DNA from 4 places in the Pseudomonas sp. PAMC25584 genome. Region 4 is predicted to be linked to each of the others. Evidence: predicted binding sites of a transcription regulator. Region 4 holds the regulator's gene; each other region holds the start of a gene.
What was found. The regulator sigma-54, encoded in region 4, starts transcription at its own class of promoters, with help from an activator protein. The targets are predictions, from matches to a motif close to ANTGGCATNNANNTTGCTNT.
Positions count from the first base shown of each region.

Region 1: a site for sigma-54 is predicted at 2,346-2,365, ahead of ACS5Q8_RS21590 (circularly permuted type 2 ATP-grasp protein). Genes of this name have one in related genera too.
Region 2: a site for sigma-54 is predicted at 1,372-1,391, ahead of glnA (type I glutamate--ammonia ligase). Genes of this name have one in related genera too.
Region 3: a site for sigma-54 is predicted at 1,475-1,494, ahead of flgB (flagellar basal body rod protein FlgB). Genes of this name have one in related genera too.

Region 1 covers NZ_CM176870.1:4,656,669-4,659,848, forward strand. The annotation lists gene ACS5Q8_RS21585 (alpha-E domain-containing protein) at 1-899, opposite strand, end outside; gene ACS5Q8_RS21590 (circularly permuted type 2 ATP-grasp protein) at 904-2,313, opposite strand; gene ACS5Q8_RS21595 (ribonuclease E inhibitor RraB) at 2,763-3,104, opposite strand.
Region 2 covers NZ_CM176870.1:366,494-369,673, forward strand. The annotation lists gene glnA (type I glutamate--ammonia ligase) at 1-1,271, opposite strand, end outside; gene thiI (tRNA uracil 4-sulfurtransferase ThiI) at 1,606-3,060, shown strand.
Region 3 covers NZ_CM176870.1:4,724,213-4,727,392, reverse strand. The annotation lists gene ACS5Q8_RS21925 (chemotaxis protein CheV) at 1-362, shown strand, start outside; gene cheR (protein-glutamate O-methyltransferase CheR) at 405-1,232, shown strand; gene flgB (flagellar basal body rod protein FlgB) at 1,537-1,944, shown strand; gene flgC (flagellar basal body rod protein FlgC) at 1,948-2,391, shown strand; gene flgD (flagellar hook assembly protein FlgD) at 2,408-3,133, shown strand; gene flgE (flagellar hook protein FlgE) at 3,165-3,180, shown strand, end outside.
Region 4 covers NZ_CM176870.1:996,169-999,348, forward strand. The annotation lists gene rapZ (RNase adapter RapZ) at 1-276, opposite strand, end outside; gene ptsN (PTS IIA-like nitrogen regulatory protein PtsN) at 279-743, opposite strand; gene hpf (ribosome hibernation-promoting factor, HPF/YfiA family) at 756-1,061, opposite strand; gene ACS5Q8_RS04505 (RNA polymerase factor sigma-54) at 1,137-2,630, opposite strand; gene lptB (LPS export ABC transporter ATP-binding protein) at 2,828-3,180, opposite strand, start outside.

The DNA.
Region 1 (3,180 bases), 2.6 Mb from region 4:
AAGGGGATAAAGTCGGTCAGCCAGGCGTGCAGGCCTTCCTCGAGGATTTCGTCGATCGCGGTAAAGCGCAGGCGTGCGTCCATTTCGGCGGCCAGGCGCTGGGCCGGGCGGCCGTTGAGGCCGGGCAGGCTGGCGAGGATCTGGTCGATCTCTTCGCTGCAGGCCCGCAACGAGCGCGGCACATCGGCACGCAACAGCAACAGCTCCGCCACTTGCCGGGCGCCGGGGGCGTCGCGGTAGATCTCGGTGTAGGCCTCGAACGACGACAACGCACGCAACAAGGCACTCCACTGGTAGTACGCGTGGGCCGTGCCATCGCTGACCGCGTCGGCCTGGTCGCCGGCCATTTCGTAGCGCGCGTCCAGCAGGCGCAGGGTGTTGTCGGCGCGCTCGATGAACGTGCCCAGGCGGATAAAGCGGAAGGCATCGTTACGCATGATGGTGCCGTAGGTCGCTCCACGAAACAGGTGCGAACGCTCCTTGACCCACTCACAGAACCGACTCATGCCGTAGCGGCTCAAGCCTTGCTGAGCGATATCGCGGATATCCAGCCAGGTGGCATTGATGTTTTCCCACATGTCGGCGGTGATTCGCCCACGCACCGCATGGGCACTCGCCCGTGCAGCGCCGAGGCAACTGTAGATGCTGGCCGGGTTGGCCGCGTCCAGCGCGAAAAAGTGCAGCAGGCGCTCGGCATGCAGTTCGCCGTGGCGTGCGTGGTAGTCCTCCAGGGTGCCGGTGATCAACAACGGCATGGCCAACTCATGCAAACCGTCGCCGCGTCCGTCCTGGGGCATCAGCGACAGCGAATAGCTGACGTCGAGCATGCGCGCGAGGTTTTCCGCACGTTCCAGGTAGCGCGACATCCAGTACAAATCCGAGGCAGTTCTACTCAACATGGCATCAGTCCTCAACCACCCAAGTGTCTTTGGTGCCGCCGCCCTGGGACGAGTTGACCACCAGCGAGCCTTCGCGCAAGGCCACGCGGGTCAGGCCGCCGGGCACCACACGGGTTTCCTTGCCGGACAGCACGAACGGGCGCAGGTCGATATGGCGCGGGGCGATACCGTTTTCGACAAAGGTCGGGCAGGTGGATAAACACAGGGTCGGCTGTGCGATATAGGCATGGGGCTTGGCCTTGATACGCGCGCGGAAGGCTTCGATTTCCGCCGCGGTGGAGGCCGGACCGACGAGCATGCCGTAGCCGCCGGAGCCTTGGGTTTCCTTGACCACCAGGTGCGGCAGGTTAGCCAGTACGTGGGACAATTCGTCGGGCTTACGGCATTGGAAGGTCGGAACATTCTTCAGGATCGGTTCTTCATCCAGGTAAAAACGGATCATCTCGGTGACAAAGGGATACACCGACTTGTCATCCGCCACCCCGGTGCCGATCGCGTTGGCCAACACCACGTTGCCCGAACGATAGGCGGCAAGCAGGCCGGGGACGCCGAGCATGGAGTCCGGGTTGAAGGCCAACGGGTCGAGAAATGCATCGTCGAGGCGCCGATAAATCACGTCCACAGCCTTGGGACCGTCGGTGGTGCGCATGAAGACGCGGTCATCGCGCACGAACAGGTCGGCGCCCTCCACCAACTCCACGCCCATTTCCCGGGCGAGGAAGGCATGCTCAAAAAACGCACTGTTGAAACGCCCGGGAGTCAGCACCACCACACTTGGGTTATCCAGGGGGCTCGAGCTTTTCAGGGTGTCGAGCAGCAAGTTGGGGTAATGGTCGATCGGCGCGATACGCTGGGCCGCGAACAGCTCGGGGAACAGGCGCATCATCATCTTGCGGTCTTCGAGCATGTAGCTGACGCCGCTCGGGGTCCGCAGGTTGTCCTCCAGCACGTAGTAGGTGCCGTCGCCATCGCGAACGAGATCGACGCCGGAGACGTGGGAATACAGATCGCGGTGCAGATTCAGCCCCTGCATTGCCAACTGATATTGCTCGTTGGCCAGCACCTGTTCGGCGGGGATGATTCCGGCCTTGATGATGCGTTGTTCATGGTAGAGGTCGGCGAGAAACATATTCAGCGCCTTGACCCGCTGAATGCAGCCACGTTCGACAATCCGCCATTCACTGGCCGGAATGCTGCGCGGGATGGTGTCGAAGGGAATCAAGCGCTCGGTGCCCTGTTCATCTCCGTAAAGGGTGAAGGTGATCCCGGCGCGGTGAAACAGCAAATCGGCTTCGCGCCGGCGCTGGGCCAGCAATTCAGCAGGGGTTTCAGCCAACCAGCGGGCGAACTCGCGGTAATGGGGGCGAACCTGCCCTGCCCCATCGTACATTTCGTCGTAATAAGTGCGGATCATGCCGTACTCCTTGTCACCCGGACGCGAGAATCATCGCAAGGCCCGTGCCAGCGGCATAAACACTTAAAAATCAGTGAGTTAAATAATAACGGAGAGCTAAGAGCACCATCCTGGTGCGTAGAATGCCCAGCGTCCGGCCGCACGCTTCATCACAATGCGGGCTTTGACTATCAACAGCATAGCCAGAGTTGATTTCAATGCCCGGCCAGCGTTGCGGATAATCACCACCATCTGCTGAACAGGACCCGTCCTACAGCCCAATCCATCGCGCAATCGGTACCGTGTGCCCTCGTGTACCGACCGACTCCTTCGGTCTTCCCTTTCGGCCACCCTGCTCGGGTGGCTTTTTTTTTGTCTGAAAATACAGCGCAAGTTTCGCCCGCTTTCAGACGCCACAAACAAAATCGGCCGACCCAAAGGTCAGCCGATACGCTGTGTTTCTCATACTGCTACATGGGTAACCCACGCACCTCCTGCTTGACGCCCCATCCTTCGATGATCCCGCCCAGCGGCTCGACCACCGCTTCAAAGTCTTGCTCGAAGTCTCCTATGCCGTCGTAGGTTGCAAACATGATCTTGCTCAGTTCCAAGTACCAGGCGCCATCGTCGCGCGCGCTGACCTGGGCATTCAGGGACTCGCCACGAAATCGACCCGCAGCCCTGCGCGCCCGTTCCTCGTCCGGGAAAATGGCGTAGAACTCGATGGGGTGGAACCGTGAAAAATCGAAGCCGCCCTCTTTCATGCGGCGCAGAACGTTGGTGCTGATGTCTTCTTGATAGGCTGTGCTCATGAAACGTCCTCCTCAAACCGATGGATAGACTTTCCGTGCTTCCCTAGCCGGCGCCGTACTGGCGCGGGGGCTACGA
Region 2 (3,180 bases), 630 kb from region 4:
CCCTTGTCCAGCTCTTCCAGGGCTTCTTTCAGGCTGCCGCACACTTGTGGGATCTCTTTGGCCTCTTCAGGCGGCAGGTCGTACAAGTTTTTGTCGGCGGCGTCGCCAGGGTGGATCTTGTTCTGGATACCGTCCAGGCCAGCCATTACAAGCGCAGCGAAGGCCAGGTATGGGTTGGCTGCCGGGTCCGGGAAGCGAGCTTCGATACGGCGAGCGCGAGGGCTGGACACGTAAGGAATACGGATCGAGGCGGAGCGGTTACGGGCCGAGTAGGCCAGCATTACCGGTGCTTCGAAACCTGGGACCAGACGCTTGTAGGAGTTGGTCGATGGGTTGGTGAAGCCGTTCAGGGCCTTACCGTGCTTGATGATACCGCCGATGAAGTACAGGGCAGTGTCGGACAGGCCGGCATAACCTTCGCCAGCGAAGGTGTTCTTGCCATCTTTGGCGATGGACAGGTGAACGTGCATACCCGAACCGTTATCGCCGTACAGTGGCTTAGGCATGAAGGTCGCGGTACGGCCGTAGGCAACGGCAGTGTTGTGTACGCAGTACTTCAGGGTCTGAACTTCGTCAGCCTTGGCCACCAGGGTGTTGAACTTCACACCGATTTCGTTCTGGCCGGCAGTGGCCACTTCGTGGTGGTGTACTTCGATGACCAGGCCCATGTCTTCCATGGCGTTGCACATGGAGGTACGGATTTCGTGGTCGTGGTCGAATGGTGGAACCGGGAAGTAACCGCCTTTGATGCCTGGACGGTGGCCATGGTTGCCGCCTTCAACGTCCTGGTCGGACATCCACGAACCTTGTTCGGAGTAGATCTTGAACATGGAACCGGAGATGTCGGACTTGAACTTCACTTGGTCGAAGATGAAGAATTCTGGTTCCGGGCCTACGAATACGGTGTCGCCGATACCGGTCGACTTCAGGTATTCCTCGGCACGCTTGGCGATCGCACGTGGGTCGCGGTCATAGCCTTGCATGGTCGACGGCTCGATCACGTCGCAGACGATGATCAGGGTTGGCTCTTCGGTGAACGGGTCCAGCACGGCAGTGCTGTCGTCCGGCATCAGGATCATGTCGGAGGCTTCGATGCCTTTCCAGCCGGCAATGGAGGAACCGTCGAACATTTTGCCTTCTTCGAAGAACGCGTCATCCAGCGCGTCGCGAGCCGGCATGGTCACGTGGTGCTGAGTGCCTTTTGTGTCCGTGAAGCGCAGATCAATCCATTTAACGTCATGATCTTTGATGAGTTGAACCGACTTCGACATGGTGTCCTCCGGGGTGGCTTCGGGCTGGGTAGTGGAGTTAGCCCTTAGAATGTGGGTGATGCCGGCGCGGATAGTCCGCCATGGCAACCTGCCTCACAAGAGAGCAAATTGCATGCCAGTGCGCCAACATGGCTTTTTTGCGTCAAAATGGCCCCTATAAAGGTGCAAACTGCTGAATTGGAATAAATAACGCACCTCAATGTAGCGACGCCTCGCAGAAACGACCCGTTTTGGTGCGTTGCGTCGGTGATGCATATTAACTGGTTAAACCTTGAGCGATTTCCGCTATAATCCGCGCCCCCCTTTTTCGGCAGGCCCGGCGCGCGCTGTTTCCATGAAATTAATCGTTAAAGTCTTCCCCGAGATCACCATCAAAAGCCGACCGGTACGGATGCGTTTCATCCGTCAGTTGGCCAAGAACATCCGTACCGTGCTCCGCGATCTGGACCCGGCGGTGGTGGTGAACGGTGTGTGGGACAATCTCGAGCTGGAAACCCGTGTCACCGACGCCAAGGCCTTGAAGGATATGACCGAGCGCCTGAGCTGCATGCCGGGTATCGCGCATTTCCTGCAGGTGGACGAGTACCCGCTGGGCGACTTCGACGACATTACCGAAAAGTGCAAACAACACTTCGGCAGTGAGCTGGAAGGCAAGATTTTTTCGGTGCGTTGCAAGCGTGCCGGCAAGCATCCGTTCAGCTCCATGGATGTGGAAAAATACGTCGGCAGCAAGCTGCGTCGCGAGTGCGGCGCCGCCGGAATTTCCCTCAAAGCGCCGCAAATTGAAGTGCGCATGGAAATTCGCGACCAACGGTTGTTTGTGATCCACAACCAGCACAATAGCATCGGCGGCTACCCGCTGGGCGCCCTGGAACAGACCCTGGTATTGATGTCCGGCGGTTTCGATTCCACGGTGGCGGCCTACCAGATCATGCGCCGCGGCCTGATGAGCCACTTCTGCTTCTTTAACCTGGGCGGGCGTGCACACGAATTGGGCGTGATGGAAGTCGCGCACTATATCTGGAAGAAGTACGGCAGCTCCCAACGCGTGCTGTTTGTCAGCGTGCCGTTCGAGGAAGTGCTGGGCGAAATTCTCGGTAAAGTCGATAACAGTCATATGGGCGTAGTATTGAAGCGTATGATGTTGCGCGCGGCGTCCCGAATTGCCGATCAACTGCAGATCGACGCGCTGGTGACCGGCGAAGCGATTTCCCAGGTGGCCAGCCAAACGCTGCCGAACCTGTCGCTGATCGACTGCGTTACCGAGAAGCTGGTGCTGCGCCCGCTGATCGCCAGCCACAAGCAGGACATCATCGACCTGGCAGAACAAATCGGCACCGCCGACTTTGCCAAGCACATGCCTGAATATTGCGGGGTCATTTCGGTGAACCCCAAGACCCACGCCAAGCGCAACCGCGTGGAGTATGAAGAACAACAGTTTGACATGGCGATTCTGGAGCGTGCGCTCGAGAACGCCAAACTGGTCCCGATCGATCGTGTCATCGACGAGTTGGGCCAGGATGTGCAGATCGAAGAAGTCAGCGAAGCCCTGGCGGGCCAGATCGTCATCGACATCCGTCACCCGGATGCCGCTGAAGATGAGCCGCTGGGCATCGCTGGCATCGACGTACAAACGCTGCCGTTCTATGCATTGAACGCGCGTTTCAAGGAACTGGATAACAGCCGTCAGTACCTGCTGTATTGCGACAAAGGCGTGATGAGTCGCCTGCATGCCCACCATTTGCTCAGTGAGGGGCATGCCAATGTGCGCGTTTATCGACCGAGCTAAGAGCCCGGGGCTGTACGCCTGTGGCCTGCGTCACCGGCCCCCCGACTCTGCCGTCAAGCCGTAACGGCAAGGCCTGACTCTACTGTTAATCGCTGCCACGACCTGTCAGCACACCGAATC
Region 3 (3,180 bases), 2.5 Mb from region 4:
GTAAACAGGTGACCCGTTGCCTGCAAACCATCGGCGTTGAGGTGGTGGCGCTCAATGATGGCCGCCAGGCGCTGGATTACTTGCGCAAGCTGGTGGATGAAGGCAAGAAGCCGGAAGAAGAGTTTTTGATGATGATTTCCGACATCGAGATGCCGGAAATGGATGGTTACACCCTTACGGCTGAGATACGTAACGATCCACGCATGCAAAAATTGCATATCATCCTGCATACTTCGTTGTCGGGCGTATTCAATCAGGCGATGGTCAAGAAGGTCGGTGCTGACGACTTCCTGGCTAAGTTCCGCCCTGATGACCTGGCATCCCGGGTAGTCGACCGGATCAAGGCAGCAGATCACGGCTAGGGGGATTTCCCTGGCGGTCACACGATTTAAGAGGCGGTATCATTGTCTACGGGTAATTTGGATTTCGAACAGTTCCGGGTCTTCCTGGAAAAAGCCTGTGGCATATTGCTCGGTGAAAACAAGCAATATCTGGTATCCAGCCGTCTCAACAAACTGATGGAACAGCAGGGTATCAAGTCCCTCGGTGAGTTGGTCCAGCGGATTCAGAGCCAGCCGCGCAGCGGGCTCAAGGAAATGGTGGTCGATGCCATGACCACCAACGAAACCCTGTGGTTTCGCGACACCTATCCCTTTGAAGTACTCAAGAGCAAAGTGCTGCCCGAGGCCATCAAGGCCAGCCCGGGTCAGCGTTTGCGGATCTGGTCGGCAGCCTGTTCCTCGGGGCAGGAACCGTACTCGATTTCGATGTCCATCGACGAGTTCGAGCGGACCAACATGGGCCAGTTGAAGGCCGGTGCGCAAATTGTCGCGACCGATTTGTCCGGCACCATGCTCACCAACTGCAAGACCGGCGAGTATGACAGCCTGGCCCTGGGCCGCGGTTTGTCCCCGGAACGCCTGCAGCGTTTCTTCGATCCGAAAGGCGCGGGGCGTTGGGCGGTCAAGGCGCCGATCAAGAGCCGGGTGGAGTTTCGCTCGTTCAACCTGCTCGACAGCTACGCCAGCCTGGGCAAGTTCGACATGGTGTTCTGCCGCAACGTGCTGATCTACTTCTCGGCCGAAGTGAAGAAAGACATCCTGCTGCGCATCCACGGCACGCTCAAGCGCGGTGGTTATCTGTTCCTCGGTGCATCCGAGGCGCTGAACGGCCTGCCGGATCATTTCCAGATGGTGCAGTGCAGTCCAGGGATCATTTACCAGGCCAAGTAAGTCGCACGCAGTCAACGTGTGGGAGGGGGCTTGCCCCCGATAGCGGTTCAGTTGATGTAACTATCACTGACACACCGCCGTCGGGAGCAAGCCCCCTCCCACATTTGTTTGCGCTGCAAACTTCCCAATAGCGGCAACCGCGATTGCCGCTTTACTGGCGCCACGCGGAAACCGGTTGCCGCTTTTCTGGCATTGCCGCCGGCAATCTCCCCGCAACCCCTTGATATATGGGCTCCCATCAGATTGGCATGTACCTTGCTATAACCCTGTTAACGAACAGCAGGTCAGCCTAAAGGTTTCCGCCATGAGCATCAGCTTCGATAAAGCGCTCGGTATCCATGAACAAGCCCTGGGCTTTCGCGCCCAGCGTGCGGAGGTTCTGGCCAACAACATTGCCAACGCCGACACCCCGAACTACAAGGCTCGGGACCTGGACTTCTCCGCCGTGCTCGCCGCACAGCAGGACAAGACCAAGAACGGCACCTTCGCCTTGAACATGACCAATAGCCGTCATATCGAAGCGCAAGGCCTGAGCAGTGGTGACGAGTCGCTTCTGTATCGCACCCCGATGCAGCCATCGATCGACCAGAACACCGTCGACGCGCAGTTGGAGCAATCGGCCTACGCCGAGAACTCGGTGAACTTTCAGGCCAGCTTCACCCTGCTTAACAGCAAATTCAAAGGGCTGATGTCAGCCCTGCGTGGAGAGTAAGCCATGTCCCTAGCCAGTGTTTTCAATATTGCCGGCAGTGGCATGAGCGCGCAGACCACGCGTTTGAACACCGTCGCCAGTAACATCGCCAACGCCGAGACCGTGTCTTCGAGCATTGACCAGACGTATCGCGCGCGTCACCCGGTGTTCGCCACCATGTTCCAGGGCGGCCAGAGCGGCGGCAGCGATTCGCTGTTCCAGAACCAGGATGCTGCCGGACAAGGCGTGCAGGTACTCGGCGTGGTGGAAGACCAGAGCAATCTGGAAGCGCGCTACGAGCCGAATCACCCTGCGGCGAACGAAAAAGGCTACGTGTACTACCCGAACGTCAACGTGGTCGAGGAAATGGCTGACATGATTTCCGCCAGCCGCTCGTTCCAGACCAACGCGGAAATGATGAATACCGCCAAAACCATGATGCAGAAGGTCCTGACCCTGGGTCAGTGATAAGGGGTGCCAAACAATGGCCATTGTTGATACGACGAACAACACGGCAGTCCAGAACCTGTTCAATAGCAAGGTCAGTACTGCGACGACCAACAGCAGCCTCACCTCCGCCACCAAGGCGGCAACGGGCAACCAGTCGCTGGGTAAGGATGCGTTCTTGCAACTGTTGGTGACCCAACTGAAAAACCAGAACCCGCTGTCGCCCCAGGACAACGGTGCGTTCGTGTCTCAGTTGGCGCAGTTCAGCAGTCTGGAGGGCATCAACACCCTGAATGATTCGGTAAACAACATCTCCAGCAACTACAGCTCGTCGCAGGCGTTGCAGGCTTCGTCGCTGGTAGGCCGCTCGATCATTACCCAGACCGACACGGCGCTGGTGGATACCAGCAAGAGCATGACCGGCTCGGTCGCGGTGACGGCGGCAACGGGCAACGTCTCGGTCAAGATCACCGACAAAGACGGCGTCGTGGTGCGCACCCTCGATCTGGGCGCACAGAGCGCAGGTAGTTCCGACTTCATCTGGGATGGCAAGAACGCCAATGGTGAGGTCGCGGCTGCCGGGACTTACACCTTTGCGGCCACCACCAAGAACGACACAGGCGACTCGGTGGCACTGGCGACTTCTCTGCCGGCGACGGTCACCAGCGTGACCCTCAGCCAGACCGGCGGCGAAATGCTGCTTAACCTTGCTGGCGGCATGGGCAGCGTCAAGCTGTCGCAAATTCAGACTATCGGTACATAGAGCCGGCTAAATACGGCAGAGGGAGAGAAACATGTCTTTTAACATCG
Region 4 (3,180 bases):
GGCATCCAGGTACAGCACATCGCAGTGAATGTGCTTGGCACGTACTTCCTCAAGCAGTTCCGGGAAGCGCGAGAGGTGGCTGGGCAGGTTGCGGGCATCAATCGAAACGGCGACCAACGGCTGTGCCAGTTCGGTGTGGATCAGCGCGCGCTCCGCCAACTCCGGCAGCAGGCCGGCGGGTAGGTTGTCGATGCAATAGAAACCGTTGTCCTCAAGAACATTGAGGGCGGTGCTTTTACCTGAGCCGGAGCGGCCGCTGACGATGATCAAACGCATGATTAATGCCCGTTTTGTTCATCCAGGACAACCTGATACAACGCCTCATTGCTGCTGGCGCTGCGCAGTTTGTCGCGTACTTCCTTGCGGTCGAGCATGCTTGCAATCTGCCGGAGCAGTTCCAGGTGTGCATCGGTGGCGGCTTGCGGGACCAGCAACACAAACAGCAGGTCGACCGGCGCACCGTCGATGGCGTCGAAATCGATGGGAGCGTCCAGGTGCAGCAGGGCGCTGACAGGTGTCTCGCAGCCTTTGAGGCGGCAGTGAGGAATGGCGATGCCGTTACCAAAACCGGTCGAGCCGAGTTTTTCACGGGCAATCAGAGCCTCGTAGACATCTTGCATCTCCAATTCAGGCACTTGTTTGCTGATCAGGTTGGCAATCTGTTCGAGGGCTTTCTTCTTGCTGCCCCCCGGCGCGTTCACAACGGAACGGCCGGGAGTCAGGATGGTTTCAAGTCGGATCATGGGTGGGGAGTGTTAGCGGCCGGTGCCCTGAAGGAGGCTCTGCTGCTTTTCCTTATGCTTTTTGATTTGGCGATCCAGCTTGTCGGTCAGGTCGTCAATGGCGGCATACATATCAGAATGCTCAGCATTGGCGACGACTTCCCCGCCGGGTATACGCAAGGTGGCTTCGATTTTCTGCTTCAGCTTTTCGACAGTCATAATGACTTGCACGTTGGTGATCTTGTCGAAATGCCCCTCAATTCGTTTGAGTTTTTCGCCGATATAAGTGCGCAGCGCTTCGGTCACTTCCAGTTGGTGTCCACTGATATTGACTTGCATACAGCTTCTCCTTCGTTGCCAGTGCATAAAGCGACGGGTAGGAATACCCGCCACTGGAACGCTGTGGCCTGCCCGTCACATCAAACGCTTACGCTCGCTGGAAGGCGCAATCCCAAGGGACTCGCGGTACTTGGCGACGGTTCGACGGGCGACCTGAATGCCTTGTGCCTCCAGTAAACCAGCGATCTTGCTGTCACTCAACGGCTTTTTCTGATTTTCCGCGGCAACCAGTTTTTTGATGATCGCGCGGATCGCCGTGGACGAGCATTCGCCGCCTTCGGAGGTGCTGACATGGCTGGAGAAAAAGTACTTCAACTCATATATACCCCGTGGGGTATGCATGAATTTTTGCGTCGTTACCCGGGAAATCGTCGATTCGTGCATGCCCACCGCTTCTGCGATGTCGTGCAGAACCAGGGGTTTCATCGCTTCGTCGCCGTATTCCAGGAAGCCGCGCTGGTGCTCGACGATCTGGGTGGCCACTTTCATCAGGGTTTCGTTGCGGCTTTGCAGGCTCTTGATGAACCAGCGCGCTTCCTGCAACTGGTTGCGCATGAAGGTGTTGTCGGCACTGGTGTCGGCACGACGCACAAAACCGGCATATTGCGGGTTGACCCGCAGGCGCGGCACCGACTCCTGGTTCAGTTCCACCAGCCAGCGCTCGTTGTCCTTGCGCACGATCACATCGGGGACGACGTATTCGGCTTCGCTGGACTCGATCTGCGAGCCCGGACGCGGGTTGAGGCTTTGCACCAGCTCGATGACGTGGCGCAGGTCGTCTTCCTTGAGCTTCATGCGGCGCATCAGTTGGCTGTAGTCGCGGCTGCCCAGCAGGTCGATGTAGTCGGTGACCAGGCGCTGGGCTTCAGCGAGCCAAGGGGTCTTGGCGGGCAGTTGGCGCAATTGCAGCAACAGGCACTCGCTAAGGTTGCGTGCGCCAATGCCGGCGGGCTCGAACTGCTGGATGCGGTGCAGGACGGCTTCGATTTCGTCCAGCTCGATGTCCAGTTCCGGGTCGAAGGCTTCAAGAATCTCTTCGAGCGTCTCGTCCAGATAACCCTGGTTATTGATGCAGTCGATCAGGGTCACGGCGATCAGGCGATCGGTGTCGGACATCGGCGCCAGGTTCAATTGCCACAGCAAGTGGCTCTGCAGGCTCTCGCCGGCTGAGGTGCGGGTGGTGAAATCCCACTCGTCGTCATCATTGCTCGGCAGGCTGCTGGCGCTGGTCTGGTAGACGTCCTCCCAGGCGGTGTCCACGGGAAGTTCGTTGGGGATGCGTTCGTTCCATTCGCCTTCCTCCAGGTTATCCACCGTAGGGGCGGTTTCCTGGTAAGAGGGTTCCTGCACGTCGGAATTGGGTTTTTGCTCGACGTTGTCGGCCAGTGGGTCTGCATTATCGAAGTCGTCGCCTTCTTCCTGGCGTTCGAGCATCGGATTGGACTCCAAGGCTTCCTGGATTTCCTGTTGTAGGTCCAGTGTCGACAATTGGAGCAGGCGGATGGCCTGTTGCAGCTGCGGTGTCATCGTCAGCTGCTGGCCCATTCTCAGGACTAGCGATGGTTTCATGGCAGGGGCTTAACACCTTATTCGCCGGCGCAATGCGCCATCCACGACAGGGCGCGTGAGCGCCAAACATAAGCAAATTATATGCCTGATATCGGGGGCTTTGCCTAGAGCGCGGTAACAATAAAAATCCGGAGGTTTTCATTGACTCCCGCGCACCTTGGCGAACGGCCTGCCACCGCCATTTTCTACCGGCAGGCTTACAGGCGGAACTCGTGGCCCAGATACACTTCCTTGACCAGTTCGTTGGCCAGAATAGTGGCCGAATCGCCTTCTGCGATCAGTTGCCCATCATTGACGATATATGCAGTTTCGCAGATATCGAGGGTCTCGCGGACATTGTGGTCGGTGATCAGTACACCGATGCCCTTGGCCTTGAGGTGATGGATGATCTGCTTGATGTCGCCAACCGAGATCGGGTCGACACCGGCAAAAGGTTCGTCCAGCAGGATGAACTTCGGCGCAGTGGCCAGTGCGCGGGCAATCTCCACGCGGCGACGTTCACCACCGGACAAGCTCATGCCGAGGTTGTCGCGGATGTGGTTGATGTGGA